Regions from separate parts of the Paenibacillus sp. J22P277 genome, predicted to be linked through region 1. Evidence: riboswitches for the same ligand, from Rfam matches in the RefSeq annotation. Region 1 holds a riboswitch; each other region holds the start of a gene.
What was found. Region 1 has a riboswitch for cyclic di-AMP ahead of AC50YL_RS04980 (hypothetical protein). Riboswitches for the same ligand answer to the same signal wherever they lie in the genome.

Region 1 (7,403 bases):
GTCCGGCCTTCCTTGCTTGATCTTGAGCGCCCAGGCGGGATCGCTCAAGAGCGCCCGGCCGACGGCGACCAGGTCGAATTCGCCGCGATCGAGCCGTTCCAGCAAACCGTCGAGGCTGGCCGTTCCGGCGCCCATCCCTTCCCGGAAGAGGCGCGTGAATTCCAGATCGAGCCCGACGGAGCCGACCGTGATCGTCGGCTTGCCCGTCAGCTTCTTCGTCCAGCCGGCCAGGTTCAGGTCGACGCCGTCCTCGAAGGCGGGCTCCCAGAACCGGCGGGTCGAGCAGTGGAACAGATCGACCCCCGCGTCGACGAGCGGCCGCAGGAAGCGGTCCAGCTCGGCGGGGGTTTCCGCGAGCTTCGCCTCGTAGGCGCCGTCCTTCCACTGGGAGTACCGCAGCACGATCGGATAGTCCGGGCCGACGGCGCGCCGGCAGGCCGCGATGACTTCGGCGGCGAACCGGGTCCGGGACACCAAGTCCCCGCCGTACCGGTCCGTCCGGATATTCGTGACGCCCCAGAAGAATTGGTCGATCAGGTAGCCGTGGGCGCCGTGCAGCTCGATGGCGTCGAAGCCGAGCCGTTTGGAATCGGCTGCGGCTTGCGCGTAGGCCGCGATCAGGCCGGCGATCTCGTTCTCGGTAAGCGGCTCGCCCGCTTGCTCGCCGGCGAGGTTCAGTCCCGACGGACCGACGGAAGGCGCGTCCGGGTTCGACCCGGTTCCCGGCTTGCGGGTCATGCCGACATGCCAGAGCTGGGAAGCGATCTTGCCGCCGGCTTCGTGGACCGCGCCGACGACGCCGGCCCAGCCGTTCAAGGCAGCCTCCCCGTAGAAATGGGGCAAACTCGGGCTCGCGCCGGCCGCGGGATGATCGATCAGCGTCCCCTCCGTCACGATGAGGCCGACGCCGTTCTCGGCGCGCCTCCGGTAATAGGCGGCCACGTCTTCGCCCGGCACGCCGCCGGGAGAGAAGCCGCGCGTCATCGGCGCCATGACGATCCGGTTATCGAGCGAGAGCTTTTCGGAACGGAAGGGGGCGAACAGGGCTTGCGCAGAAGTAGTGCTCATCCAAATTCCTCCTCGGGAAAAAATGCGGAATCAAGGGACTGGGGCATAAGGGCATTGGGAAATTATAGGTTAACTTTAAACCTTTAAGTCGTTCATTTCAATAGAAATAGTCGGCTTTTATATCCGCCGGACCTTATCGAGACGGAGGGCTCGCGAACGGAGATACACCCGAAAACGAAAGCAATTTGCAGGCATGCCGCCGATACCATTCTTTGTGCGCGCTTTCATTGCCGCTGACCGACAAGAATTTCGTCATGCGGGTTTCTGCGGCTTTTTACAATTTTCGCCGCCGGGACTACGATTAGAAGCATCACAAGCAATCATCGTTCAACCCATAATCGCTGAATCCCTTTATAGGGAGCGGGGGAACCAATGGAAGCCGGCGCCGCGTGGCGGCGCGTCTTCCCGGGGTGAATCGCGGACAAGCAACGCTTGTCCGGGTAGGGCACTCTCTAGCCCGAATCCGACAGCTAACCTCGCAAGCGAACCAGAGAGACGACTTAGGCCAAAGCGCGCGAAGCAGCCTTTTTCTTTGCGCTGTCCATGAAGCCGGGAGTGGAGACATCTCTTCTTCCCGGCTTCTTTTTTTTATCCCACGAAGGAGTGAATGAGCATGCACGCCGTACAGACAAGGGCTTCGCTTCAAAGAGAACGCATGGATATGGTGAAAATCGAGCGCATCGAATGCTTCCGGTTCGATCGCGAGACGGCGCGTCTGCTGTTGCCGGACTGCGGAAACGGGGATTGGTGCGGCATCCTGATGCTCGGCACGGGCTCCGGCGAGCTCGGCATCGGCGTCTTCCGGGAATGCGCCTTGAAGGGCGATTTTATCAAATGGGCCTGCGCGTTCCAGGGGTTCAAGCACCATACGCTCAGCGAAGGCCTGCTGGAAGCCCGGATCAAGCACGAGGCTTGGGGCGACGTCCGGTCGTTGGCGGCGGAAGCGGCGCTGCGCGAGCTGGCCGGCGGCATCGGGGCGCCGGTGGGCCGATCGTTGTCCGACAGCCTGCACGACCATTCCTTTTGCTTCGAGCACGCGGAGGCATATGTCATTTTCTAGGCGGAGAACCGCGGCGACATGGCCGTTTTTATATTTTTTTTACACCCTGGGGGCGATCTCTTTACCCCGATTTTATGGGGAATGGGATTAAGATGACGGAGTACGGAAGAGGGGAGCGTGGAGCGGACGTGGACATACGGGAAATCAATTCAAATTCGGCAACGATCGTCGTCGCGGCCATGACGAAATCCGGCGAGCATTTCATGAAGCAGCTGCTCGTCAAAGGCGTGCCGTTTACGGCGATCACGAACAGCGTCGCGGAGCGGCAGCAGCTGTCCAAGCTCGGCATCGCGTCCATCCTGCTCGTGAATACGATCGATCCGGATACGTGGGAGATGCCGGATCATCCGGTCGGCAAGGTGTTCTTGTTCGAAAGCAGCCTGTCGCTGTGCTGCCGGTACCTGCGCATGATTCGCAAATGGACGGATCAGCCGGTATACGTCATCACGGGGCGGACGCACGGCCGGTTGATCTATAAGAGCCTCGGCGCCACCCACATCGTGCATTCCAACACCGGCAGCATTTCGTTTCTGCTGGATTAGCATAAGATTGCTTCGATTGGAAAATGTTATGACTAACTACAGAAAGGCTCGTGAGGAGGGTGCTCGGATGGTTAACGATTTTACGATGGTCCTCTTGGCTGCGGTCCTGTACGGATTGTTCTGGGGCTTCAAGAAATTATGCGAGAAAGCGTGAGGCCGATCTCCCCAAGCAGTTGCGTTAGCTGAACGGATCGGGCCAACGAGGCCGGATCCACTACAAAGGAGGAAGCGACATGGTCGTAATGGGGATTATCGCCATCTGCCTGATGATCTATCTCGGTTTCGTATTGGTGAAGCCGGAAAAGTTTTGAGTAAGCTGCTTCAATAACGAGGAGGAAACATTGCTATGGCTATGGGATTCGTACAAGTTGCCATTACGCTGGTCATCATCATGCTGTTGGTGAAGCCGGCGGGCACATATCTCGTCAAAGTTTTTTCGCAGGAAAAAACGGGCCTCGACCGGGTATTCGGCCCGGTCGAGCGTTTGCTTTACCGGATCATGGGCGTAAAGGAAGGGGAATCGATGGGCTGGCGCGGCTACCTTGGCGCCGTGCTGCTATCCAACTTCGTCATGATGCTGCTGATGTATCTCGTGCTTCGGCTGCAGAGCTATCTGCCGATGAATCCGGACGGGATCGGCAACATGCCGGCCGGTCAGGCTTTCAATACGGTCACTTCGTTCATAACCAATACGAACTGGCAGTCTTACAGCGGCGAGAACGGGTTGTCTTACCTGTCGCAAATGCTGGCGATCACGTTCCCGATGTTCACGTCGGCAGCGACCGGCTTCGCGGTGGCGGTCGCCTTCATCCGCGGCTTGATCGGCCGCAAGGACGACCTCGGCAACTTCTACGTCGACATGACCCGCTCCATCACGCGTGTGTTCCTGCCGATCAGCTTCATCGTCGCGCTGTTCCTGGTATTCCAAGGCGTGCCGCAGACGCTGCTCGGCGCCGTTCACGCCTCGACGCTCGGCGGCGGCGAACAGACGATCACGCGGGGCGTCGTCGCTTCGCTTGAATCCATCAAGCACTTGGGCACGAACGGCGGCGGCTATATGGGCACGAACGCGGCGCATCCGTTCGAGAACCCGACGGCGCTCGCGAACCTCGTCCATATCTTGTGCATGATGCTGCTGCCGACGGCGCTGGTCTATGCCTTCGGTCTCATGATCAAGAACAAGAAGCAGGGCTGGGCCGTATTCGGCGCCATGAGCTTCATCTTCCTGGTCATGCTGGCGACGGTGTTCATCTCCGAATACAGAGGCGTCGGCGCGATCGACGCCATGGGCGTTCACGGCAACATGGAAGGCAAGGAAGTGCGCTTCGGCGTCTCCGAGTCCGCCTTGTTCACCGCGGTGACGACGGCGGCTACGACCGGCAGCGTCAACAACATGCATGAATCGTTAACGCCGATGGGCGGGTTCGTGCCTCTGGCGGAAATGATGCTGAACAACGTGTTCGGCGGCAAGGGCGTCGGACTGCTCAATGGTTTATTGTACCTCATTCTGGCGATCTTTATATGCGGCCTGATGGTCGGGCGGACGCCGGAATTCCTGGGCAAGAAGATCGAAGGCAGGGAAGTGAAGCTCGCTTCGATCGCTCTGCTGATCCATCCTTTCGTCATTCTGGTGCCGACGGCCATCGCATTCCTTAGTCCGAACGCGATGTCGTCCATCGCGAACGGCGGCATGCACGGCTTGACGGAAGTGCTATATGCATTCACCTCCGGCGCGGCCAATAACGGTTCGGCGTTCGGCGGCTTGACCGCGAATACCGATTTCTACAACATCATGATCGGCGTGGTCATGCTCCTCGGCCGGTACGTTTCCATCATCGCGATGATCGCCATCGCCGGCTCGCTTGCGGTCAAACGCGTCGTTCCGGTGACGACGGGCACGCTGAGAACCAACACGCCGTTGTTCTCGGGCATCCTCGTCGTGATCATCCTCGTCATCGGGGCGCTGACGTTCTTCCCGTCGCTTGCGCTGGGACCGATTGCCGAACATTTGGCGATGCCGAAATAAAGATTGCTGAGAGGAAGGATCTATAATGGCCGCAAGTAAAAAAAGCTTATCGAAGGATATGGTGCTTCAAGCGATCGCGGACGCGTTCAAGAAGCTGAACCCCGCCGTCATGATCAAGAACCCGGTCATGTTCGTCGTTGAAGTCGGTACCTTCATCACGTTGCTGCTCTCCATTCAACCGGATCTCTTCGCCGCTTCAAGCGCGGGCCGGGGTTATGATATTGCCGTGTTCTTCATCCTGCTGTTTACGCTGCTGTTCGCCAATTTCGCGGAAGCGCTGGCCGAAGGCCGAGGCAAAGCCCAAGCGGACACGCTGCGCAAAACGAAGTCGGAGACGATGGCGAAGCTGGTCCAGAAAGACGGATCGCTGAAGCAGGTATCGTCTACGCAGCTGCGCAAAGGGGACGTCGTCCGCGTCGATACCGGGGAGATCATCCCGACGGACGGCGAGATCATCCAAGGGCTCGCGTCGATCGACGAATCGGCGATCACGGGCGAATCCGCCCCGGTTATCAAGGAAGCGGGCGGCGACTTCTCGTCCGTTACCGGGGGCACCCGGGTCGCGTCCGACTTTATTATCGTGAAAGTCATGACGGATCCCGGCGAGTCGTTCCTCGACCGCATGATCTCGCTCGTCGAAGGCGCGAAGCGCCAGAAGACGCCGAACGAGATCGCGCTGACGACGCTCCTCGCCGTCTTGACCATGATCTTCCTGGTCGTCATCCTGACGATGGTGCCGATGGCGGACTACTTGAACGTGCATCTGGATATCGCGACCTTGATCGCGCTGCTCGTCTGCTTGATCCCGACCACGATCGGCGGGCTGTTGTCCGCGATCGGGATCGCCGGCATGGACCGCGTCACGCAGTTCAACGTGCTGGCGATGTCGGGCAAGGCGGTCGAAGCGGCCGGCGACATCGATACGCTCATCCTGGATAAGACCGGCACGATTACGTACGGCAACCGGATGGCATCCGAGTTCGCTCCCGTCAAGGGCGTGTCGCAGAACGAAATGACGCTCGCCGCGCTGAAGGCCTCCGTCAAGGACGAGACGCCGGAAGGACGCTCCATCGTGGAGATGGCCACGAAGCTCGGCGAGACGTTCGCGGAGAGCGAATACGGCAGCGCCGAACCGATCGAATTCACCGCCGAAACCCGGATGTCGGGTCTCGATATGACCGATGGCACGCAGATCCGCAAAGGCGCCGTGGACGCCATGAAGAAGTACATCTCCGCCAAGGGCGGCAGCGTGCCCGCCGACCTGGACGAGATCTCGAACCGCATCGCGAAGGCCGGCGGCACGCCGCTTGCCGTCTCCATCGGCGACCGGATCTATGGCGTTATCTACCTTAAGGATACGGTGAAGCCGGGACTCAAGGAACGGTTCGCGGAGCTGCGGGCCATGGGCATCAAGACGATCATGGCCACGGGCGACAATCCGCTTACGGCCGCGACGATCGCTTTGGAAGCGGGCGTCGACGATTTCATCGCGGAAGCGAAGCCGGAGGACAAGATCGCCGTCATTCGCAAGGAGCAGCAGGAAGGCAAGCTGGTCGCGATGACCGGCGACGGCACGAACGACGCGCCGGCGCTGGCGCAGGCCGACGTGGGCCTCGCGATGAATTCCGGCACGATGGCGGCGAAGGAAGCCGCCAACATGATCGACCTGGATTCCGATCCGACGAAGCTGCTGTCCGTCGTGTCCATCGGCAAGCAGCTGCTCATCACCCGCGGCGCCCTGACGACGTTCTCGATCGCCAACGACATCGCCAAATATTTCGCGATCATTCCGGCCATGTTCATCCTGGCGATGCCGCAGCTGCAATCGCTGAACATCATGGACCTCGCCTCGCCGCAATCGGCGATCCTGTCCGCGCTGATCTTCAACGCGATCATTATTCCGCTCTTGATCCCGATCGCGATGCGGGGCGTCAAATACCGCGCCATGAGCGCGGACCGGCTGCTGACGCGCAACGTGCTGCTGTACGGCATCGGCGGCGTGATCGTGCCGTTCATCGGCATCAAGATCATCGATCTGATACTGCAGGGACTGCACCTAGCCTAAAATGGAAGCAGAGGAGTCTTCAACCATGAAAATGATATCCACCGCAATACGCGTATCCATCGGCCTGATGATCATCTGCGGATTCATTTATCCGCTCGTGACGACCGGGGTGGCGCAGGTGCTGTTCCCCAAGCAGGCGGACGGCAGCCTGATGGAAGCCGCCGACGGCACGGTCACCGGGTCGGAGCTGCTCGCGCAGGGCGTCGACTCGCCGAAGCTCTTCCATCCGCGGGCCTCGATGGCCAAGTATGATCCGACCGCTTCCGCCGGCTCCAACCGGGCCGTCGCCACGCCGGATTACGTGAAGGAGATCGGCGACAACGTCGCCGCCGTGAAGGCGGACAATCCGGGACTGACGGATATCCCGGCCGACCTCGTGACGGCCTCGGGCTCCGGGTTCGACCCGGACCTGTCGCCGGAGGCGGCGAAGGCCCAGGTGCCGCGCATCAGCAAGGCGACCGGCATGAGCGCGGACGACCTGAACAAGCTGATCGACGACTTGGAGAAAAGCAGGCAGCTCGGGATCTTCGGGGAACCGCGGGTCAACGTGAACGCCCTGAACGAGGAATTGTTGAAGCAGATCAAGCTATAAAACGGCGCAGCCGCTCCCGCAGGTCGGGGGTGGCTTCGTTTGCGTTATGC
Region 2 (7,403 bases), 590 kb from region 1:
AGCGGGCAGCGGCGGCAATGAGGCGCCGACCGGCTTGGCGTTGACGTTCAACGGGGATCCCCATACGTCCCAGAGCTTCGCGTGGTACACGGATTCCGGCGTGACGGGCACGAAGTTGGAGGTCGTTCCTACCGCGCTGGTTCCCGGCGGCGCGTGGCCGGCGGAGGGCGCGATCTCGTTCGCGGGCAGCGCGATGCCGATCAACGTCTACCAGTCCTCGAAGGATAAGAGCGCGGGCAAGCTGACGGACTACGCCTCCCATAAGGTCACCGCCGACGGCCTTCAGCCGGGCGTGAAGTACAGCTACCGGGCCGGCGACGGTCAAGCCGGGCATTGGAGCGAGGTCGGCACGTTCACGACGGAGCAGGCGGATAACGACGCGTTTACGTTCCTGTATACGACGGATCCGCAAGGAACGACAGCGAGCCAATACGGCACGTGGAATCATACGCTGCAGGCGGCGGTCAAGCAGTTTCCGCTGGCGCGCTTCATTACGATCACGGGCGACCTGGTCGATAACGGCGACCTCGAGGAGCAATGGCTGTGGATGCTGAACCAGCCGCGGGAAATGCTGACGCGAAAGCCCGTCGTCCCGGCCGTTACTTCGAACAGGCGTGCCGCGGTATTGGCGGGCAACGCGTTTGCGAGTGCCATTAGATCACGGACCTCCACTTCATGATTGCTTATCCGAAACGGAAGCGGAGCTCGCGCATAGTCTTGAAATAACTGGAAAATCGGACTACACTCGGATTATCCGATCCGAAGGAGCGATGCAGTATGAGCACAGCCGTGTACGTGCGTCCGTCAGCGGGGTTCAAACCAATCTGAACGGCGGAAGCAGCCGCATGCAGGCGAAGCCTTAATGTTGAAGCGTGCTTCCGCGTTCCTAATCATGGAGGTCATACGAGTGAAGCATGAAAGTCGTAATCAGTGGGAAGTCTTTTTCGACGCGCACGCGCCGCATTACCTGGAAAATGGATTCACGAAGAATACGATCGCGGAAGCGGATTTTTTGATGCGGGAGTTGAACCTCCCGGCAGGCGGCGCGATACTGGACGTCGGCTGCGGCACGGGCCGGCATTCGGTCGAGCTGGCGAAGCGCGGGTTCAAAGTGACGGGCGTCGATCTGTCGGCGGGCATGCTGGCGGAAGCCCGTAAGGCATCCGAGGAGGCCAACGCGGACGTCGAATGGATTCGCTCCGACGCGGCGCGATTCACGGCATCCAAAGCGTACGACGCCGTCATCTGCCTGTGCGAGGGCGCGTTCGGCTTGGTCGGCAGGGACGAGGATCCGGAGGCGCACGACAACGCCATTCTCCACAATATCGCCGCCGCGCTGAAGCCGGATGGGCGATTCGTGCTCACGACGCTCAACGCCTACGCCAAGCTCCGCAGCCTCACGCAAGCGGACGTGGATTCCGGCAGGTTCGATCCGTTGACCATGCTGGAGCAGTATACGGAGGAACTGGAGCTTCCGGAGGGCAAGAGGCGCGTGGAGATCAAGGAACGCCGCTATTTCCCGTTTGAATTGAGGGGCATGTTCGAGCGGGCCGGGCTGGACGTCGCGCACGTCTGGGGCGGCACCGCGGGCCATTGGAAGCGCGAGGCGGTTCGGCTCGACGAAACCGAAGTGATGATCGTCGCCGCGAAACGTTAAGCGGGTTTGCCGGCGCAACGGCCATCTTCGGGCGGTGCGGTCGTTCGACGGTGAGATGCAGTCCGTTTTCCTTGGGGATTCTTCCCGGGGGACGGGCTGCTTTTTTGTCGGGGCCAGGTTCTGTCCCGAGAACGGACGGAATCTTTGCAACGGGTTCGCCCAAAGTGGTATGGTGTAAGGAGCAAGCATAGGAGGAAAACGATGGCGAACGAATCGAAGAAAAACAAACAATTTGCCAATATATCGCTCGGCGTGATGGCGGCGGGCTTCGCGGCGACCATTCCGTTTCGTGCCGGGGGACTCGGGCTGCTGCATGCCGGCTTCGAAGCCGGCGTCATCGGCGGACTCGCGGACTGGTTTGCCGTGACGGCGCTGTTCCGCCACCCGCTCGGCATTCCGATCCCGCACACGGCGCTGCTGCCCCGGAACCGGAAGAAAATGTCCGAGGGCATCGTGCGCGTGCTGGAGGACCGGCTGCTGGCGAAGGACAGCATGCTCGAGAAGTTGAGGCAGTTCGAGCTGGCGGAGCAGCTGCTGCCCGTCATCCGCGGCGCGCTGCATTCGGCGGTGCACAGCGAGCGCCTGCCGCAGCTCTTGGAAGGCGTTATCCGCAGCGTGGATGCCGATCGCATCGTTCCGCTGCTCTCGGACGAGATCGGCGCGGCCGTGCGCCGCATCGACCTGGAGGCGGCGCTTCGCGGCTTCCTGCGCAAAGCCGAGGAGGACGGCACGGACGAGCGCATGCTGGATCTGCTGCTGGAGCGGGCGGAGTCCTGGATCGCGACCGAAGGGATGCGCCGCGAGCTCGGCAGCGCGGTCATGACGCTGATCAAAGGACTGAACCTCGGCGGCTTGATGTCGTTCGCGGTCAATGCCTTCATCGGCTATTTGGAAGAGGACAAGCTTGGGACCATGCTGCAATCCTTCGTGCTCTCGAAGATCCACGAGCTGAAGCTCGAGGGCACGGAGCGCCGTTTGATCGTCATGAGCAAGCTGCGCGAGGCGCTGGATATCCTGATTACGAAGCTGGCGGAATCCGGACAGCTGGACGCCATGCGCGACGAGCTGCTTGAAGCCTTCGATATCGAGGGCGAACTGCATAAGCTGTTCGAGAGCCTGCGGGAGAAAGGCGTCGCTTTCCTGCATGACGAGGATTTTGCCGAGAAGACGTGGACGTTCGTGGACGGACTCCTGAACCGGATCGAGGCGAACGAAGGACTTGTCGACGAAGCCGAGCATTGGCTCAAAGGCCAAGCCGCGGCGCTGATCGAGCGCAACCATGCCCGGATCGGCTCCTTCGTGCGGGAGAATCTGGACCGGCTCGACAACGACCAGCTGGTCGAATTGATCGAGGACAAGGTCGGGCAGGACTTGCAATGGATCCGCGTCAACGGCGCGCTTTGCGGGTTTCTGATCGGCCTCCTGCTGCGGGGCATCGAGATGGCGACCGGGAACGTTTGAGGCCGGGGATTGCGAACTTTGTCAGTGAACGGGCGGATGATTAAACCATTCGCCTTACGCCCCAAATACGAAAAACGCTCATTTAGTGAGGTAGCGGGAGATTGCTGGCGCTCGCCGCCTTTGTAAGCGCTATATCCATGCTGGTTGCCTGCTCAAGGGAGCGGATTGCGTACGGGTTTCCTTTACAAAAAGCATGTGCTGGCGTAACATGAGTCATGCTTAAACTACGTAATTGACAACGCTGAATTTCCGAATTGGAAAACGGGGGAACCATTGGCATGTCAAGCCATCGAAGGCGTCAGATCGAGGCTTGCCATCAGGGGTGAATCCCGGGCGGGGCAGCTTAAGGCCGCCGCGTTCCGGGTAGGGCAGCTCTCATGTCCGAATCCGACAGCTAACCTCGTAAGCGACCCGAGAGAGGCGACGATTGTGCGTGCGAATAGACACTTCTTATATCATGTGCCTAGAAGCCGCGAGAGGCGTTCCTCTAAGTTAGAGGCCGTTTTTCGTTGGCTTCTTTTTTGATGTCCGTTTTCGCGCCCTCGCATAAGTTTCAAGCAATTCGCAAATCTATAGGTATAGGCATGAAAGGGGTATAACGTTATGGCCGGCTACCGGCGACAAACTCCGGAGGAACTGCTATTATCCATCTCCAAAATCCATCGCGGCCGTCTGAAAATTTACATCGGCGCCGTCAGCGGATCCGGCAAAACCTACCACATGCTGCGCGAGGGCCAGGCGCTCAAGCAGCAGGGAATCGAGGTGGTCGTCTGCGCCGTCTCGACGATGCGGCGGCCGGAAACCGTGGAACAGCTGGCGGATCTCGAGCGCATTCCGAGCATCCATTGGCTGAAAGGCGACGTGGAGAAGAAGGATTTGAATTTGGATGCGATCATCGAGCGCAATCCGGAGGTGCTGCTGGTAGACTCGCTGGCGCATGAGAACCGACCTGGCGCCAAGTTTCCGACGCGGCGCGAGGATATTCGCTTTCTGCTCGGCCGCGGAATCAGCGTGATCACGACGGTCAATGTCTACGAGCTGGAAGGCGTGACGGAGCAGGCGCAGAAGCTGACCGGCATCTCGCCGGAATGCACGGTGCCGACCGATCTGTTGGAGCTGGCGGATGAAGTGCGGTTGATCGACGTGTCGCCGGAGACGATCCTGAACCGGCTGAGCGAGGGGCGGCTGAACAATGTCAAGGATCCGGAGCTGCTCAAACGCGGCAATGTCGGCAAGCTGCGCGAGCTGACGCTGCGCCTCATGGCGGAGGGCGTGAACGAATCGCTGGAGAAGTACCGCGAGGAGCAGGGCTTCATCGGGCCTTCCGGCGCGTCCGAGCGCATCTTGGTCGCCGCGCAGTACCATATCAACGGATCGATCTATATACGGCGCGGGCAGCAGATCGCCAAGCGGCTGGGCGGAGACCTGCAGGTCGTGGTCTTCAACGACGCCACCCAAGAGCCGACCAAGGAGCGGGAGGCGTTCAAGAAGTCGATCCTGAAGCTGGTCGAGAAGGTCGGGGCGGGCTTCCGCGAGATCGCCGTTTCCGGCCGGAAGCAGGTTCCGCGGGCGATGATCCGCTACGCCATGCTGATCAACGCGACCCGGATCGTCATGGGTCATTCCAAGCAGACCCGCTCGGAGGAGCTGATGCACGGCTCGATCGCGCACAGCCTGCTGAAGCAGACGCGCAACATCGACGTGTTCTTCATGGCGGATCGCGCGGAGCATGACGGCGAACGGGTGCTGCCGGCGAAGCGTTCCGTTTCGAAGCCGCCGTCGGAACCGTACCGCAGGCTGAGCACGCAGGAAGTCGAGAAGAAAATCGAGCGCATTCGCCGCGGGACGTTCAAGGTGTACGTCGGCGCCGCTCCCGGGGCCGGCAAGACCTACATGATGCTGCGCGAAGGCAACGCGCTGCTCCGCAAGGACATCGACGTCGTGATCGGCTGCGTGGACACGCACGGACGGGCCGACACGGAAGCGCAAATCGGCGGGCTGACGACGATTCCGCGGATCCGGATCGAGTCGAACGGTAAAACGGACGAAGAGATGGATGTCTCCGCGATTATCGCCCGCAACCCCGAGGTCGTCTTGATCGACGAGCTGGCGCACGAGAACGCGCAGGGCAGCCGAAACAAGCACCGGTACGAGGACATACGGCAGATTCTGGATGCGGGCATCTCCGTCATTTCCACGATGAACGTGCAGCATCTGGAGAGCCTGAAGGACGCCGTCGAGCAGATTACCTGCACGACCGTGACCGAGACGGTGCCCGATCAATTCCTGCGCCTCGCGGACGAAATGGAGCTCGTCGACGTTGCGCCGAGCGCGCTGCAGCAGCGCCTGCGCGACGGATTGATCTACAAGGACGAGGACGTGGAAGGCGAGCTGGCCGGCTTCTTCAAGACGGGCAACCTCATCGCGCTGCGCGAGCTGGCGCTGCGGGAGATCGCGGACGACGTGGACGAACGGCTGGAGTCGTGGGAACGCAACGGCTCGCTGCGCGGCACGTGGCATCGGCATGAATCCATCTTCGTTGCGGTGACGACGAGCAAGAACGCCGAACGGCTGATTCGTCGCGGTTTCCGTATCGCGTACCGCTTGAAAGCCGACTGGCATGTGCACTACGTGCGCACCGAAGGCGACCGTTCGGAAGCCTGCAACAAGCGGATCGAGGAAATCAAGGCGCTGGTCGACCGGCTTGGCGGCGATTTCGAGGCGGAGAGCGGCGTGTCGGCGAGCAAGATTCCGGACGCCCTCCTGGCGAAGGCCAACGAGCTCAAGAGCACGCAGATGATCCTAGGCCAGTCGGGCCGCGGGTTCTGGAGCAAGCTGAAGACCAAACCGGTCATCGATACGATTTTGCGCGAAGGCCGCCATATGGACGTGTTGGTCGTGGCGGATTTCAATCCCAACATGGCGCTTGGGGAAGAGGAAGAGTAGCTTTCCAGGGATCCATAAGAGGAAGAGTTGCATTCCGAAAGGGCACCGCCAGGCAATACGTTCCGGAGTTTTTGGCAGGATGCGGATATAGCGCGAATATGCCGTAAGACGCAGCTGATGCGATTGCAGCTATTTTCGCCTTCCTATGTTTTGACGTCCTTTGCGAGGGGTACTTCTTTATGAAGTGCCCTTTTTCGTTTCGATTCATCTCATGCGGAACCCGATTCGTAATCTATGGATTCACGCTTGATTGATGAGAACATTTGGCTGGGAAAACGTCATCCGTATGGCATTTGTGTAATATTTCCTAACACTATTCATAAAAATAAATTGAAACAACTCCCCAATCTTGATAGAATCGTATCAGATTACGACATTTACGAGGGGGAACAAGAATGAACAAACGATATACGTTAGGTATATTAACGCTAATTGCTGCCATCACCTTGAGCGGATGCGGCGCCAAGAAAGCGAACGACACCGAAGGCGCGGCGAACGGCGGCAACAACGGCGCGGCGAACAGCGGCAACGAGAGCAATGCAAGCAGCGGAAGCGGCGCCGACGAGACGACGTACCTGTTTGCCAGCGATGGCAGTTACGCGCCGATGGAATACATGGACAAGGATGTTCTGAAAGGCTTCGATATCGATTTTCTCGACGCGATCATGAAGGAAGCCGGCCTCAAGTACGAAGTGCGCAACGTCGCATGGGACGCGATGCTGGAGAGCGTGAAGCAGGGCAAAGAATACCAAGCGGGCATCTCCAGCATCTCGATCACCGACGAACGGAAGCAGACGTACGATTTCTCCATGCCGTACTTCGAATCGACGAACGTCATCATGGTGAAGGAAGACAGCGACATCAAGAGCGCGTCGGATCTGAAAGGCAAGAAGGTCGCCGTGCAGGGCGGCACGACGGCCGACATCCTGATGACGAAAATCATGGGCGAAGGCAACACGGATCTGAAGAAGTTCGACAGCAATGCCGTCGCGCTGCTGGAGCTGGACCAGGGCGGAGCGGACGCCGTTGTCGCGGACATCGCCATCGTGCGGGATTACATCAAGAACAACCCGGACAAGAAGCTCAAGGAAGTCTTGGATAACACGAACTTCACGCCGGAGTATTACGGGATCGCCTATCCGAAGGACAGCGAGCTGAAGGCCAAGCTGGATCCCGCGATCAAAGCGGTCATCGAGAACGGGAAGTACGCGGAAATCTACAAGAAGTGGTTCAACGAAGAGCCGGACACAACCCATCTGGTGGAAACGGAATAACGAACGGATAGCGGAGCATGCGTAATCGAAACGTTGCGCATGTTCTTTTTTTCTCTACTTATGGC
Region 3 (7,403 bases), on a different contig from region 1:
ATATGGGCAGCTTGTACACGGAGCTCGGTTCGATGAAGCAGAAAATCAAGGCGCTGCTCGAGGAGAACAATCGGCTTAGCATAGAAAACGCGCAGCTGCGTAAAGTATTAAAACGGGAAACGGCGGTTTATGCGCCTAAGCCGGAGCCGGTTGTCATCCATGAAGCCATGCACGACGAACCGCATGAGGAGCCCGTAATGACGGGAGACCCTTCGGCGATCGGTCAGGGCTATGACAATTTGGCGCGATTGTACCACGAGGGATTTCATATTTGTAATTTGTATTATGGGCATTTGCGCACGGAAGGCGACTGCTTGTTCTGCCTTTCGTTTCTGAATAAGGATTGACGGACAAGACCCTCTGACACGGGGTCTTGTTTTGCATCCATATAGAAATCAACGTAACTGAATAAGGAGCATGAGAAGTGGTTAAAGAAGTGGTATTGGGCCCCGATGAGCGGCTCGACGATTTATTGACGCACCAATTGCACATCATTCAAAGCCGGGAGGTGTTCAGCTTCTCGATGGATGCCGTCCTGCTGGCCCGTTTTGCGGCGGTGCCGCCCCGCGGGAGGATACTCGATCTGTGCAGCGGCAACGGAGTGATTCCGCTCTTGCTGACGACGCGGACGAAAGCGGCGATCGATGCCGTTGAAATTCAGCCGCGGCTGGCCGATATGGCGCGAAGGAGCATTGAAGCGAACGGCCTGGAAGACCGAATCTCGGTATTCGAAGGCGACCTGCGCGAATTCCATCGGCAGCGCGGCCACGGGATCTACGACGTGGTGACGGTTAATCCGCCTTATATGCCGGCAGGCACGGGCGATCAGAACGAGAATCAACATTTTGCCATGGCTCGTCACGAACGCAACGGTACGCTCGATGATATCGTAGCGGCCTGCGCAAGGCTGGTACGGACCGGCGGCCGCGTCGCGATGGTGCATCGCCCTTCCAGGCTGGTTGAAATTCTCGAAACGATGCGCAAATGGAAGCTGGAGCCCAAACGGATGCGCTTCGTTCATCCAAGCGCGATAGCCGAGGCCAATATGGTGCTGATCGAAGCGGCGCGCGATGGCAAGCCGGACTTGAAAATGCTCCCTCCGCTCATCGTCTATAATGAAAAGCGCCAATATAATGATGAGTTAATGCGCATTTACTATGGAGACGCAGCAGCTAACGGTTCGCAGAAGGAGACTGGGCAATGATCGTACAACGGAGTTTTCAATCAACAGATTCGAATCCAACGAGCGGCACGCTCTATCTGGTCGGCACCCCGATCGGCAACTTGGAGGACATGACGTTTCGAGCCGTCCGGATCTTGAAAGAAGTCGATCTGATCGCGGCCGAAGATACCCGGCAGACCCGCAAGCTGCTCGCGCATTTTGAAATAAGCGCCCGGCTTGTGAGCTATCATGAGCATAATAAGGAGGCGAGCGGTCCCGAATTGATCCGACTGTTGGAAGCAGGTCAATCGATCGCGCTCGTGAGCGACGCCGGAATGCCCGCCATCTCGGATCCGGGCGCGGACCTGGTGGCTGCCGCCGCGGAACGGGGACTTACGGTCGTTCCGGTACCGGGCGCGAATGCGGCCTTGTCGGCGTTGATCGTATCGGGGCTACCTACGGAACGGTTCCTGTTTGCGGGCTTTCCGCCGCGCGACCGCAAACCGCTGCTGGCTTGGCTCGGTCGTTTGCAGCGGCACGAAGAAACGATCATTTGTTACGAATCGCCGCACCGGATTGCCAAAACGCTGCCCGTTATCCTGGAGCAATGGGGCGACCGGAGAATAGCCATGGTGCGGGAGCTGACCAAGCGGCATGAGGAAATCGCGCGCGGCACGATCTCGGCGTGCATTGCCTGGCTGGAGGAACATCCTCCGATCGGCGAATACTGTCTCGTGATCGCGGGAATGGGCGAAGAGGAGCTCGCCGCCACCAAGCTTGAGGATGGCTCCTGGTGGACCTCGCTTAGTCTGGAGGAGCATGTGGCGCATTACGAGGCGGAGAATGGCGACCGCAAGGATGCCATCAAGCGGGCCGCGTTGGACAGAGGACTTCAGAAACGCGACGTATATAATGAAGTGATGAAAAAATAAAGCTAAGCGAACACAAAAAAAGACCTTCCTGGCCGGGTTCTGGCGCAGGAAGGCATCAAGGAGTATTAAAAAGGTTAGAATTAACAATTTGGATAATACCATTATAACCTATAAAATCGGATTTGTCTCTTATTTTGTAACAGGAGTTGGCATTTCCGTCAAACAAACGTTGCAGACGATTTTGCCTTTGAAATACGCCACGTTCTCGGCATTGCCGCAGAAGATGCAAGCCGGCTCGTATTTCTTGAGCATGATCCGCTCGCCGTCCACGTAAATCTCAAGGGCGTCCTTTTCTCCGATTCCAAGCGTACGGCGCAATTCGATCGGAATTACGACACGGCCGAGCTCATCAACTTTACGAACGATACCAGTGGATTTCATCATGATTGTCGTTCCCCTTTCCTATTTGGTCAGCCGTCACGATTCGACAAAATTCTATTAATATATGTCTTAATAATACCAACGTTTCCCAAAATAGTCAACCGGCACTAATGAATGAACAAGAGCTGCGGTTCCCACTACTTCACGGCAATAAGGCATTCGTCTATACTTATTATAGTACAACAATGGCGTACATATTGGAAATAGAATTGTGACATAATTCGACATCGGTTCGAAAAATATGTCGAAATGACGAACGTTGGGAGTGAACGGCAATATGGCAAACGGTCAAGCGAAGGAACGTCTTCCCGAAGAGAAAGTATTCAAGGATCCGGTTCATAAGTACATTTACGTGCAGGATTACTTGATTTGGAATTTGATCAATACGCGGGAATTTCAACGTCTGCGGCGCATTCGGCAGCTGGGCACCTCGTACTTGACGTTTCACGGCGCCGAGCACAGCCGATTCTCGCATTCCCTCGGCGTCTACGAAATCACCCGCAAGATTATTTCCCAATTCGAACGCAGCGGTTATTCCGGCTGGCCGATCGGAGAAAAGCTCGTCGCGTTGTGCGCGGCGCTGCTTCACGATATCGGGCATGGACCGTTTTCCCATTCCATCGAAGACGTCTTCGACACGCATCACGAGGCATGGACCTGCCGATTGCTGCTCGGGGACACCGAGATTAACCGCGTGCTGCGCGAATTCGATTCCTCATATCCCGAGCGGATTGCTTCCGTGATCTGCAAAACCTACCATGAACCGATCGTGGTCTCGCTCGTCTCCAGTCAGATGGATGCGGATCGTATGGATTATTTGCTTAGGGATGCATACTTTACGGGGGTGAACTACGGTACCTTCGATTTGGAGCGGATCTTGCGCGTACTGCGGCCGCATCAAGGACGTATCGTCGTCAAGGAAAGCGGCATGCATGCGGTCGAGGACTATCTCATGTCTCGTTACCAAATGTATTGGCAGGTGTACTTCCACCCGGTTACGCGAAGCTCCGAAATCATACTGCGACAAATATTCCGCAGAGCGAAGGAGTTATATGCCGGCGGCCATGCGTTCGGCTGGATGATGGCGCCCCTGGAGAAGCTGTTCTCCGGAACGATCGACATCGAGGATTACCTTGCGCTGGACGAGGCGCTCGTTCAGACCGCTTTCTCTGCTTGGGCATCCGAATCCGATACGGTGTTGTCCGATCTATGCAAGCGATTCTTGAACCGCAAGCTTTACAAATATATCACGATGGATCAACCCGACGAGAAGCTGTGGCAGGAGATTCGGGATCAATTTCGCGCCATAGGGCTTCATCCGGAATATCACCTGGAAATTGACTTTCCGTATGACATGCCCTACCATGTGTATCGTCCGGGTACGGCCGAACAAGCGGAAAAGGAAGAAAAACCGCCGATTCTGCTGCTCTCGGGCGATGACCGGTTGTCGGAAATATCCGGAAGGTCCGATATCGTCCGCTCCATCACGGGTATCCATCAAGGAAAGTATCACCTGTATTACCCGGAGGAACCGCTGCTTGAATCAGCGCATCTCTTGTCCGCGAAGATACGCGAATTGTTTGCTTTAATGTAGAAAGGGGTTTCGCAAATCATGATGTTAATCGACACGCATACGCATTTGGACTCGCATAAATTCGACGACGACCGCGAATCGGTCATTGAACGGGCACGGGCCGAGGGGGTAGATAAGCTGATCAATATCGGCTTCAACCGGGAGACGATCCCGACGACGATCGCGCTGGCCGAGCGCTATCCGTTCATCTATGCCGCCGTCGGCTGGCATCCCGTCGACAGCATCGACATGAAGCCGGAGGACCTGGAATGGATCGCTTCGCTGCTCGATCACCCCAAGGTCGTCGCGATCGGCGAAATCGGGCTTGATTACCACTGGGATACGTCGCCGAAGGACGTTCAGCAACGAGTATTCCGCCAGCAAATCGCCCTCGCGAAAGCGAAGCGCAAGCCGATCGTCATCCATAATCGCGACGCGCATGAAGACGTGGTGCGTATTCTTCGGGAAGAAGGGGCGAGCGAAGTCGGCGGCGTCATGCACTGCTATTCCGGCAGCTGGGAGACGGCGAAGCAATGTCTCGATATGAACTTCTACATATCCTTCGGGGGACCGCTTACATTTCTCAACGCGCGGGTACCCAAAGAGGTCATGGCCAAGGTGCCGCTCGACCGTCTGTTAATCGAAACCGATGCTCCGTATTTGGCGCCTCACCCGCATCGCGGGAAGCGAAACGAGTCGGCTTTCGTCCGTCTTGTAGCAAATACAATGGCGGATATTTTAGGTAAATCCGTAGAAGAAATTGGAAGAATTACGACCGAGAACGCGATGAAATGTTTTGGAATATCATGAAAATCGGATTGAAAGCAAGCATTTGGATGATATCCGGGGATAAAAATGATTTTTGATCCGAAAATCGCTTGAATCTCTCGTTATTTTCCTTGAAATTCACTAAAATCGTCATTAATCAGTTCTTTACAATGTGCGGCGCTAGACTGTATGATTCATCTCAGAGCAACAAAAGTTGTATTCCTTTTCCAAATAATCGCTTAATCTCCGGCTACCGGAGAGCGGGGGAACCAATTGTTGAAACTGTCTGTATCATGCCGACGGCGGAGACGGTGAAATTCTTCTTGGGGTGAATTTCGCGGACGGACGCATTCAGAATGAAGCGTTCCCGAGCGAATAGGGCGACTCTCGCGCCCGAATCCGACAGCTAACCTCGCAAGCGTCTATAAGAGAGATCAACCTCGTGCATGCAACTCCATGCTGCCTATTTTAAATGGGAAGCCACGAAACAGATCCTCTGTCGTCGGGCTTCTTTTTGTTTGAATATTGCGTAAACTGACGACATAGGGTGTATCGTGGAGGTGGGGCCGGGGAGGAATATGGAAGATGCGTGCTTGCACGCTAATACTACTCTATAGTCGCGTCTAAGTATCATGCGTTACAAAGGCGGCGGGGCTATGTAAGGAGGACCGAAGAAGTGGGAGCACTCCAGCTTAAGGACACCCATGGGAAACGATCATCCAGCATGTCTTTCGCATTGCGATGGAAGCATGAGAATGTGCGTTTAATTGTACTGAGCGCCATGATCTCAATCGCTATGACTTTCATGTTTTTGGTGTTGTTGTACGGAACGGCTGACAAGCATGTCTCCGTAGTATTGAACGGACGAGAAACCATTGTCTCGACGAAACAATGGGTCCTTCAACGCCTACTGGATGAACAAGCCATAACCATTGGCACGCACGATAAGGTGTCGATGCCGCTCGATGGCGGAATAAGCGACGGCGACCGGATCATCATCGATCAGGCGGTCCCGCTTAAAGTGAAGGCTGACGGCAAAGTAAGAACGTTGTACACGACAGAGAGAACTGTACAGGCGGCGATCGATCAGGCTGATATAGCGGTTCGCGGTCAAGACAAGGTAACGCCTTCGCTTGTGGCCGCGCTCGAACCGAACATGACCATCACGGTCACCCGGATCGACAAGAAAGTGTCCGAAACGAGCTACCCCGTTCCCTTCACCGTCGTGAAGAAGGACGATCCGCAGCTTGCGCTCGGCAAACAGAAGCTTGTCCAGTCGGGCAAGCAGGGCAAAGTCGTCAAACGCTACGAAACGGTATTCGCGGACGGCGTGCCGGTATCGCAAATCCTCGTAGAGAAATTGACCCCGGAATCCGCGGTCAACCAAGTCGTGTCGGTCGGGACCAAAAAGCCCGAGCCGAAGGTAACGATGCTGTCCGCGCAGTCCTCCCGGTCGACGTATACGAAGCACGGGGTAACGTTCAACGCGAAGAAAGTGATGAAGAACGTTACGCTGACGGCGTATTCGGCCGGCGTTGCATCGACGGGCAAAGACAAGAACCATCCGGAATACGGCATTACGGCATCGGGAGCGCGCGTTCAGGAAGGACGCACCATCGCGGTGGATCCGAGGGTCATTCCGATCGGCTACTGGGTATATATTGAAGGAATCGGTTTCCGCCGAGCGGAAGATACCGGCAGTGCGATCAAAGGCAGCAAAATCGACGTTTACTTCGACAGCGAATCTTACGCGGACCGGTTCGGGCTGAAGCGGGGCTACACGGTGTACGTGCTGGGACCCAAAAAGCCGGAGTCTCTGTAGAGACCCGGTCGACGGTCCGGCGTTGGTTGAATTCGCCGTCTACTTGATTCATATCGTAATTCATGCGAAAATATGCCATCATAAGAAGGGGCGATGCCTCTTCTTTTTATTTGTTTATCGGAAGGGAAGGAATGGAGCTTCCATGATCAAAGAAATCATTGTCGTCGAAGGCAAGGACGACACGGTCGCCATCAAGCGGGCCGTCGAAGCGGAGACGATCGAAACCGGCGGTTCCGCCATCGGGGAGGCGGTGCTTCGGCGCATCGCGCTGGCGCAGGAGCGCCGCGGCGTCATCATCTTCACCGATCCCGACCATGCGGGCGAGCGAATCCGCAAAATCGTCGCGCAGCGCGTGCCCGGCTGCAAGCATGCGTTCCTGCCGCAGGCGGAGGCGCTCTATAAAGGAGATATCGGCGTGGAGAACGCCTCTCCGGAGGCCATACGGCACGCGCTGGCCAATTTGCGCACGGAAGCCGGCAGTAATGACGGCGGTCTGGCGGAGGTCACGATGGAGGACCTGATGCAGGCGGGACTGCTCGTCCATCCGCAGGCATCGGAGCGCAGGTTGAAGATGGGCAATTTGCTTGGCATCGGGTATGCCAACGGCAAGCAGTTCTATAAACGATGCTCCACGTTCCGGATTACGCGGGAAGAATTCCGGCGTGCGCTGCAGGCGATGGAGAGCGAAGGAGAATCGCGATGACGGAAGGATTCAAAACGACCCAGGAAGTCGGTTCGCCCAAACGGACGAAGGACATTATCGCC
Region 4 (7,403 bases), on a different contig from region 1:
GGCGCTCGAACAGGGGTTCACGGCTTAATTTGCGTCACCGGGCGGAGCCTCTTTCCACAACGGCAGTATCGGCAGAACGCGTTTAGCGCGCAAGCGCTCGATGCTTCGTTTCCTCCAAGCCGAATGCACCTATTATTTTCTCGGTTTGGGAAATTTAAAACATCCTATACTAAGGATGACGGACATTTCAATCCCCCAAAGCGAAGGAGTTCATCCGGATGATCAAGCAATTCGCCGCCATGTCCCTAGTCGTCCTCCATCTGACCGGCACCGCCTCGGACGTCCGGCTGCCCGGAACCGGACAAGCCGAATCCGTATCCGCGGAAGAAGCCAAGCACGCCGTCTTGAAAGAAACCCTCGTTCAGGACGCCTATTCCTACATCGGGATTCCGTACGTCTGGGGCGGCTCCACGCCGTCCGGCTTCGACTGCTCGGGCTTCGTCTATTATATGTACCACAAATTCGGCATTCAGCAGGTCCGCACCAACACCGTCAATTTGTACGCGCAGGGCGTTGCCGTGGACCAACCGATGCTGCGCCGGGGCGACCTGGTCTTCTTCCGCATCGCGGGCGGGGAGAACGTCGACCATGTCGGCATTTATATCGGGAACGGCTCCTTCATCTCCGCGATCAGCTCCAAAGGCATCTATGTCCAGCAGCTGGAGAACCCGTATTGGGGACCGCGGTACGCGGGCGCGCGGCGGATCTATTAGCCTGCAAGAAGCCCGTTGAACGGCCGTGAAAAAAGCCGCGCCCGTGCCCTCCAATAAAGGAAGGAACCCACGGGCGCAGCTTTTTTGCCTTTGCTCTAGGCGGCCGCGCTCGCTACGCGCCCGCCTCTTGCTTGATGAAGGCGGCGAATTCGGCGCCGAGCAGCTTGCAAGCCTCAAGCTCCTTCCTGCCCGGACAACCGTCGGCCTTCACGGTTTGCTGCAGGACGAGCGCGCCCCGATTCTCCAGGCATTCCTGCAAAATGTCGCCGGCGACGGCAAAATAACGGTACGCGGTGTCCCCGCACCCGAACACCGCCGCCCGCTTGCCGGATAGATCCTTGGCCCGCAGATCGTCGTAGAAATCGAGGAACTCATCCGGCAGATCGCCGTCCCCCCAGGTATAGACCCCAAATAAAAAATTATCGTAGGCGTCCAGATCGGCCGCGGTCGCATCCGTCACTTCCTTGACCTCCACGGCGACGAAGTGCTCCAACAACCCCTCCACGACGCTGTCCGCCATGTCGCGCGTATTGCCGGTCATGCTGGCATAGACCAACAATGCCTTCTGATCCAAGTCGCTCACTCCCACAGGCAATGGCTGCCCTTTATTGGTTGATACTGATAATCATTATCAGTATATTGAGAATGATTGTCAATCACAATTCGTAAGCAGCCATCAAAAAAAACGCGCCCGCCTTCCGGCAAACGCGTTCCTCTTCCAAACGGCGACTTCCGCACCGCCGCTATCGTCTTCCCCCATGCGGGTTCCATGATCGCGGCGGGCATAGCGCCGTGCGGTTATACGTTCAAGGCTTCCTTCAATTTATCCGGCGAGCGTTCCCACCAGTCCGGATTGTTGGTCACGAGCAGACTCTTGAGCGCCCGCTTGTCTTGCTCCCCAAGCTCATCCAACACGAAACGGCGCTTGATGGCGTAATCGAGGTTGTTCACGTGCTGCGCGAGAATCTTCCATCCGCGTCGCGCCTCCGTATCGATCAGCATCGGGCAAGCCGTCGCGCCCGCGTAATACGAGCCTTCCTCGTTGCGGTCGACCGCGACCCACACGATCCAGCACGGCCGCCCGTTCGGCACGTCCTCCTTGTTCGGACTGAACTTGATGCCCTTCTCGATCTTGCTCTTGGCGTGCATCGCGCCCACGTCGATGTAAGCCTCGCCTTTATCGATCATGACGCAGGCCACGTCGCTCAGATCGATCGTCCCCGCGCCGAAGCCTCTATGTTCTTTATTGCTCACCACGTTGAGAGAAAGCGACCTTTTCTCTTTCTTCTCCGGCGGCTGCTGTCCGTTATCCTGTTCGCTCACGTACCGATCAACTCCCGTCCCAAGCCTTCATAAAAAACCTTGAATTCCGCTTCCGGCGCGGTTTCCCCGCCATGAAGCCCCGCTTATTACGTCAGAAAAAAAACGCGCCGCGCCGCTGCGAAAAGGGCCGCCGGCGTTTCTTCCAACCTGTCCGCACTTTAATTCCATTTTAGCTAATAATCTCGGAAAAGCAAACATATACATGCCTTAGAAGCTTGTCAACGGGAGGGAATCATGGAATGAATCCACGCCGCGCCAAACGTATTCTGCTCTTCGTTCTCGCCGCCGCGCTGATCGGGGTCACGGCCAAGGAAGGGTTCGGAGATGCCTGGGTTTCGCAATATACGTTCGCTTCCGCCCCCGCGAAGAAAGACGCCGCGCCCAAACCGGCCGCGCCGCCGACGCAGCAGCCGGACAGCGTCATGCAGCCGACGCCCGTCTCGCTCAGCAAACGCGTCACGGAGTACCACATCGACGTGAACCTGCAGGAGGACGCGCACATGCTTCAAGGGGAGCAGTCCGTCACGTGGACAAACCCCGGCAAACAACCGGTGTCCGAGATGTATTTCCACCTCTACCCCAACGCCTTCCGCTCCAAGAACACGACGTTCATGCGCGAATCCGGGGGGCAGCTGCGGGAGGACAAGGCCACCTCGGACAGCACCGGCTACATGAACCTGCTGACGCTCGAAACGACGGAGGGCTACAGCCTCCTGCCGCGCCTGCATTACGTGCAGCCCGACGACGGCAATCCGAACGACCTCACGCTGGCCAAGCTTAAGCTGCCGACGCCCGTGGCCCCCGGCAAGAGCGTCACGCTGCGGATGAAGTTCGAGGTCAAGCTGCCCGAGGTGTTCGCCCGCATGGGCTACTCCGGCGACTTCGTCATGGCGGGGCAGTGGTTTCCGAAGCTCGCCGCTTACGAGACCGCGGGCACGAGGGGCCGGGCCACGGAAGGCTGGAACGCGCACCAGTATCACGGCAACTCCGAATTTTACAGCGACTTCGGCATCTACAGCGTGAAGATCAACGTGCCTTCCACCTATAAAGTAGCCGCTACCGGCTTCCAGGCGAAGGCGTCCATCGTGGACGGGGGCCGCAGGACGTACCAGTTCTACGCCGACGACGTGCATGATTTCGGCTGGTCGGCCTCGCCCGATTTCGTCTATTCCGAGGAGCCCTTCTCCACCGAAGGCGTGCCGGGCGTGCGCATCAAGCTGTACCTCGATCCGCTGCACGCCAAGTACAAGGACCGCTACCTGCACGCCGCCAAGTCCGCGCTCGCCAAGTACGCGCAGTGGTACGGCGCCTATCCGTACACGACGCTCTCCGTCGTCGTCCCGCCCAAAGGCGGCAACGGCGCGGGCGGCATGGAATATCCGACGCTCGTCACCGCGTTCTCGGCGGAGAACGACAACCCCGGGTACGACCTGGAGCGCACCGTCGTGCACGAGATCGGCCATCAATACTGGTACGGCATGGTCGCCTCGAACGAATTCGAGGAAGCGTGGCTGGACGAGGGCTTCACCTCCTACGCGGAAGACAAAGTGATGGAAAGCGAGTACGGCGTCGCGCCCAACCTGCCCGTGGAAGCGAGCTACATGACGGACCCCGCCCCGCTCAAGCAGCTGTCCTGGTCGTATCAAGACAACAGCCACTACGCCGAGAACGTCTACATCCGCGCCAAGCTGGTGCTGGTCGGGATCGAGAAGCAGGTGGGCGAGGCGACGATGCGCAAGATCATGCGGACGTATTTCCAGAAGTACAAGTTCAAGCATCCGTCGACCGCGGATTTCCAGCGGGTCGTGGAGACGGTCACCAAGACGAAGTGGAACGATTATTTCAGCCACTTCGTGTACGGGGACGAGATGGCGGACTACTCCGTATCCTCCATTCACGTGACGCCCGTCAAGCAAGGCGGCAAGACGGAGTACGAGAACGTCGTGCTCGTCAAGAAAACCGGCGGCAGCGTCGGCCCCGTGACGGTCATCCTCCATTTCGCCGACGGCACGGTCATGCCGAAGGTATGGGACGGGCAGGACAGCCACGTGCAATACAAAATCGTTCACGGCTCCAAGCTGCTCTGGGCCGCGGTCGACCCGCAGAACGACAACGTGCTGGACAACAAGCACATCAACAATTTCCTGAAAGCCGACCTGGCCGAGAAAACCCGTACGCGCTGGAGCGTCGGCCTGACGAAGCTGGCCGAGACGATCTTCTCCTCGCTCGCCTGGTAACGCCCGCCGTATGAATAAAGGAGGTGATTTGCGGATGAGAACGCATATCAAGCAAGGCTGGCGGCTGACGTCGAAGCATTTGTACATCATCATCCTGCTGTTTCTGTACGAACTGATCTGGGGCTTCTTCCTCTACCGGACCATCGAGAACATCGCGGTCCCGCTGCTCAAGCGGTTCCCCGACGCCTACGCGGCCAACAGCGGCGCGATCTCGCTCTTCTTGACCGAATCGCAGTTTCAGCTCATGAAGACCGACCTGATCCGGCCTTACGCCCTGCTGTTCTGCGGACTGCTGGCCGGCCGGATGCTCGTCACGCCGTTCCTGAACGCCGGCCTGTTCCACTCCCTGCATCACGTGTCCGAGGAGAAAGGCACGAAATTCCTAAGCGGTATCCGCAAAGCCTGGAAACCGGTCGCCCTGCTCTACCTGCTCGAGACGGCGCTCACGCTCGCGCCCGCCTGCTGGCTCCTGCCGAAGGCGCTCAAGCTGCTGCTCTCGAGCGGCACCCTGACGGAATTCGCGAAGCAAGCCGGGCCGTGGGCGGGCGGCTGGCTCCTGTGGGCGGTCCTGCTGCACCTGCTCTTCCTCGCGATGCAGTTCGGCGCCGTGACCGGCAGCGGCTCCATGCGGGCGCTCTGGAGCGGGATCGCCAACTTTCTCCCTTTCGCCGGGGTGTCGCTCGCGATGTGGGGCATCGGCGCCGTGCTCAGCATGACGATCGCCTCCGTGTCGATGCTGTGGGCCGGCCTGCTCGCGCTCGTCCTGCACCAAGGCTACCAGCTGCTGCGAACGATCATGAAGGTGTGGACGGTAGCCGCCCAGTACGACGCCTGGCAGTCGAAGCAATCCTAGCTGCATGTCTTCGCGCCCTTGCCTGCACATGAGATAGAGACGAAAGACCCGTCAATTCATTCGAAAAGCATAGGACTTAAGTTTCGCCCCATCGACCCGCGATGGGGCTTTTTGGCATATGCACGCGGCTGCGGGGCAGACAAGCTTTGCGGGATAAATCCGATTTTCCGACAACGGCCAAAAAACGCCGTTCCCACCCGGAAAACGGCGCCGCTATACGAAAATGAGAGGCAAAAAGTTTCACTCTAATAATTTTAATTTGTGAACAAAACGTGAACTCGGAAGGAGAAGCGACAAAATGATCGAATAACTTTCCCTGAGAAATGAAAATTTTGCCGAATTCCCATCTTGGGAAACGGGGGAACCATTCTGGGTGAATTGATCCCGACAGCCGTTCGTGCGCATATGCGGCTGCCAGAGGCGATCATAGGGGACCTTCAACCGAACCCCACAGCTAACCTCGTAGGCACTGGAAGGAGTTTCCCGTTTTGAAGAAGTTCTCTGCTCTGGTGATCGGACTTGCGATGCTCTTCATCTTTCAGGCCGGCAGCGTGTTCGCCGACTCGAAAATGGACGGCGTCATCAAAGATCTGATCGGAACACCTTATGTTTACACCGGCACGACCACGAAAGGGTTCGACTGCTCCGGATTCACGATGTACGTGTTCAAGAAACTCGGCGTCGACATTCCGCACGCATCCCGTTCGCAGGCTGGGCTGGGCAAGAAAATCGCCAAGGGCGATCTGATCCCTGGGGATCTCGTATTCTTCAATACGACGGGAAATGGCATCTCGCATGTAGGCATCTATGTTGGCGACGGCAAGTTTGCGCACGCTTCTTCCAGCAAAGGCGTCACGATCAGCGGACTTAGCGAGTCCTATTACGCGAAGCGCTATGTAACGGCTCGCCGCGTAATGAGCCCGCAGACGTTCGAGAAATATGCCGACGATCCATCCGACGAACCAGGCGACAACGATTCCGACGAATAATTCGGGCAACATGCATGAATAATGCCGGTCCGGTCAGGGGTGCGACCCTGCCCTTCGGGATTGCGGACAAAGCCGTCGCTGCTTCTCCTTCGGGACAAGCAGCCGCGGCTTTGTTTGTTTATATCAGGTGCACGGGCATGCCGCCTGCCGATTCAGGCGCGCTCGTACCGGACCCACCAGAAGGTCGGTCCGACCTGGACGTTCAGCGCTTTGGCATGCGGCGTGAACAGATCGCGCAGCTGCGCGGGCGTCTCGCATCCTTCGCCGCGGCGGTCGGCCAGCACGACGGTCGCGCCCGATTCGAGCCGCTCGTGCCAGAGCCGCAGAAACGCCCGCCGCTCCTCCCCGGAGAGCTCGCCGAGACAGAAGCAGGCCAAGCCCGCCTGGAACTTCTCCTCCACCGCGTTCAGCTCGGCCTGCTTGACCGCCACCGACACCGGCGTCGTGAGCCGCGGCGTGCGCGGCCCCGCGACGCGAAGCACGCGCTTGCCGGCCAGCGTGTCTTCCACCTCGTATTCCAGCCGCCTCCATTCCGCGAAGCGCTTCTCCAAGCTGTCCCGCCATTTCGCCATCCTCCCGATACCTCCCGCTGCCCGTACGCCGACGCTGTTGTCGTAAAACTATATGTATGCGCGCAAGCTTGCTTATTGAACCGCCTTTTTGGCTCCGCTGGGCTCGTCCGACGTCTGAAAAGGAATGGTTTGACGCATGATGAATACTAGAATGATAGACTGTACGTAAAACGATCTTCTACTGAGATGAAGGAGCTGCTGCCGCATGTCCTCGACTCCCTCCGCGCTTGCGGAGTTCCATCCGACGCTGGCCGGGTGGTTCCGCCAAACGTTCGGCGAACCCACGCCCGTGCAGCATGACGCCTGGGCGTCCATCGCCGCCGGCAACCATACGCTCATCGCCGCGCCGACCGGTTCCGGCAAGACGCTCGCGGCGCTGCTGCCCTGCCTCAGCCGCCTCGCGCTGGCCAAAACGCTGGCCATGGCGCAGGGAACGGGCTGGAAGCCCGGCGTGCGCATAGTCTACATTACCCCGCTCAAGGCGCTTAATAACGACATTCAGCATCATTTGGTCGGATTTCTCGAAGAAATCGAAGCCTACGGCCGCGAGGCCGCGAACGAAGCCTGGCCGGGCCTCCGTACCGCGGTGCGCACCGGAGACACGCCGCCGGGCGAGCGGGCGCGCATGGCGGTCCGGCCGCCCGACGTGCTGGTCACGACGCCGGAATCGCTGTACCTGCTGCTGACATCGGACAAGGGCCGCCATATGCTGCAAA

Region 2: it holds a riboswitch for cyclic di-AMP, as region 1 does, so the genes downstream of both, AC50YL_RS07525 (histidine kinase) here and AC50YL_RS04980 (hypothetical protein) in region 1, are expected to answer to the same signal.
Region 3: it holds a riboswitch for cyclic di-AMP, as region 1 does, so the genes downstream of both, AC50YL_RS35105 (resuscitation-promoting factor) here and AC50YL_RS04980 (hypothetical protein) in region 1, are expected to answer to the same signal.
Region 4: it holds a riboswitch for cyclic di-AMP, as region 1 does, so the genes downstream of both, AC50YL_RS31880 (C40 family peptidase) here and AC50YL_RS04980 (hypothetical protein) in region 1, are expected to answer to the same signal.

The regions. Positions count from the first base shown of each region.
Region 1 is NZ_JBXENS010000002.1:32,695-40,097, reverse strand. It holds gene AC50YL_RS04985 (NADH:flavin oxidoreductase) at 1-1,068, opposite strand, end outside; cyclic di-AMP (ydaO/yuaA leader) riboswitch at 1,398-1,568, shown strand; gene AC50YL_RS04980 (hypothetical protein) at 1,682-2,128, shown strand; gene AC50YL_RS04975 (hypothetical protein) at 2,221-2,670, shown strand; gene AC50YL_RS04970 (potassium-transporting ATPase subunit F) at 2,904-2,981, shown strand; gene kdpA (potassium-transporting ATPase subunit KdpA) at 3,023-4,696, shown strand; gene kdpB (potassium-transporting ATPase subunit KdpB) at 4,722-6,761, shown strand; gene kdpC (potassium-transporting ATPase subunit KdpC) at 6,787-7,353, shown strand.
Region 2 is NZ_JBXENS010000002.1:618,337-625,739, reverse strand. It holds gene AC50YL_RS07540 (fibronectin type III domain-containing protein) at 1-679, shown strand, start outside; gene AC50YL_RS07535 (class I SAM-dependent methyltransferase) at 908-1,657, shown strand; gene AC50YL_RS07530 (DUF445 domain-containing protein) at 1,859-3,118, shown strand; cyclic di-AMP (ydaO/yuaA leader) riboswitch at 3,348-3,543, shown strand; gene AC50YL_RS07525 (histidine kinase) at 3,722-6,064, shown strand; gene AC50YL_RS07520 (basic amino acid ABC transporter substrate-binding protein) at 6,460-7,338, shown strand.
Region 3 is NZ_JBXENS010000015.1:58,825-66,227, reverse strand. It holds gene AC50YL_RS35135 (initiation-control protein YabA) at 3-347, shown strand; gene AC50YL_RS35130 (tRNA1(Val) (adenine(37)-N6)-methyltransferase) at 425-1,204, shown strand; gene rsmI (16S rRNA (cytidine(1402)-2'-O)-methyltransferase) at 1,201-2,094, shown strand; gene AC50YL_RS35120 (AbrB/MazE/SpoVT family DNA-binding domain-containing protein) at 2,224-2,478, opposite strand; gene AC50YL_RS35115 (HD domain-containing protein) at 2,753-4,069, shown strand; gene AC50YL_RS35110 (TatD family hydrolase) at 4,091-4,858, shown strand; cyclic di-AMP (ydaO/yuaA leader) riboswitch at 5,043-5,252, shown strand; gene AC50YL_RS35105 (resuscitation-promoting factor) at 5,493-6,638, shown strand; gene rnmV (ribonuclease M5) at 6,781-7,341, shown strand; gene rsmA (16S rRNA (adenine(1518)-N(6)/adenine(1519)-N(6))-dimethyltransferase RsmA) at 7,338-7,403, shown strand, end outside.
Region 4 is NZ_JBXENS010000010.1:188,328-195,730, reverse strand. It holds gene AC50YL_RS31905 (C40 family peptidase) at 219-713, shown strand; gene AC50YL_RS31900 (flavodoxin) at 826-1,287, opposite strand; gene AC50YL_RS31895 (YwhD family protein) at 1,512-2,036, opposite strand; gene AC50YL_RS31890 (M1 family metallopeptidase) at 2,276-4,273, shown strand; gene AC50YL_RS31885 (hypothetical protein) at 4,308-5,126, shown strand; cyclic di-AMP (ydaO/yuaA leader) riboswitch at 5,450-5,610, shown strand; gene AC50YL_RS31880 (C40 family peptidase) at 5,615-6,115, shown strand; gene AC50YL_RS31875 (hypothetical protein) at 6,268-6,687, opposite strand; gene AC50YL_RS31870 (DEAD/DEAH box helicase) at 6,893-7,403, shown strand, end outside.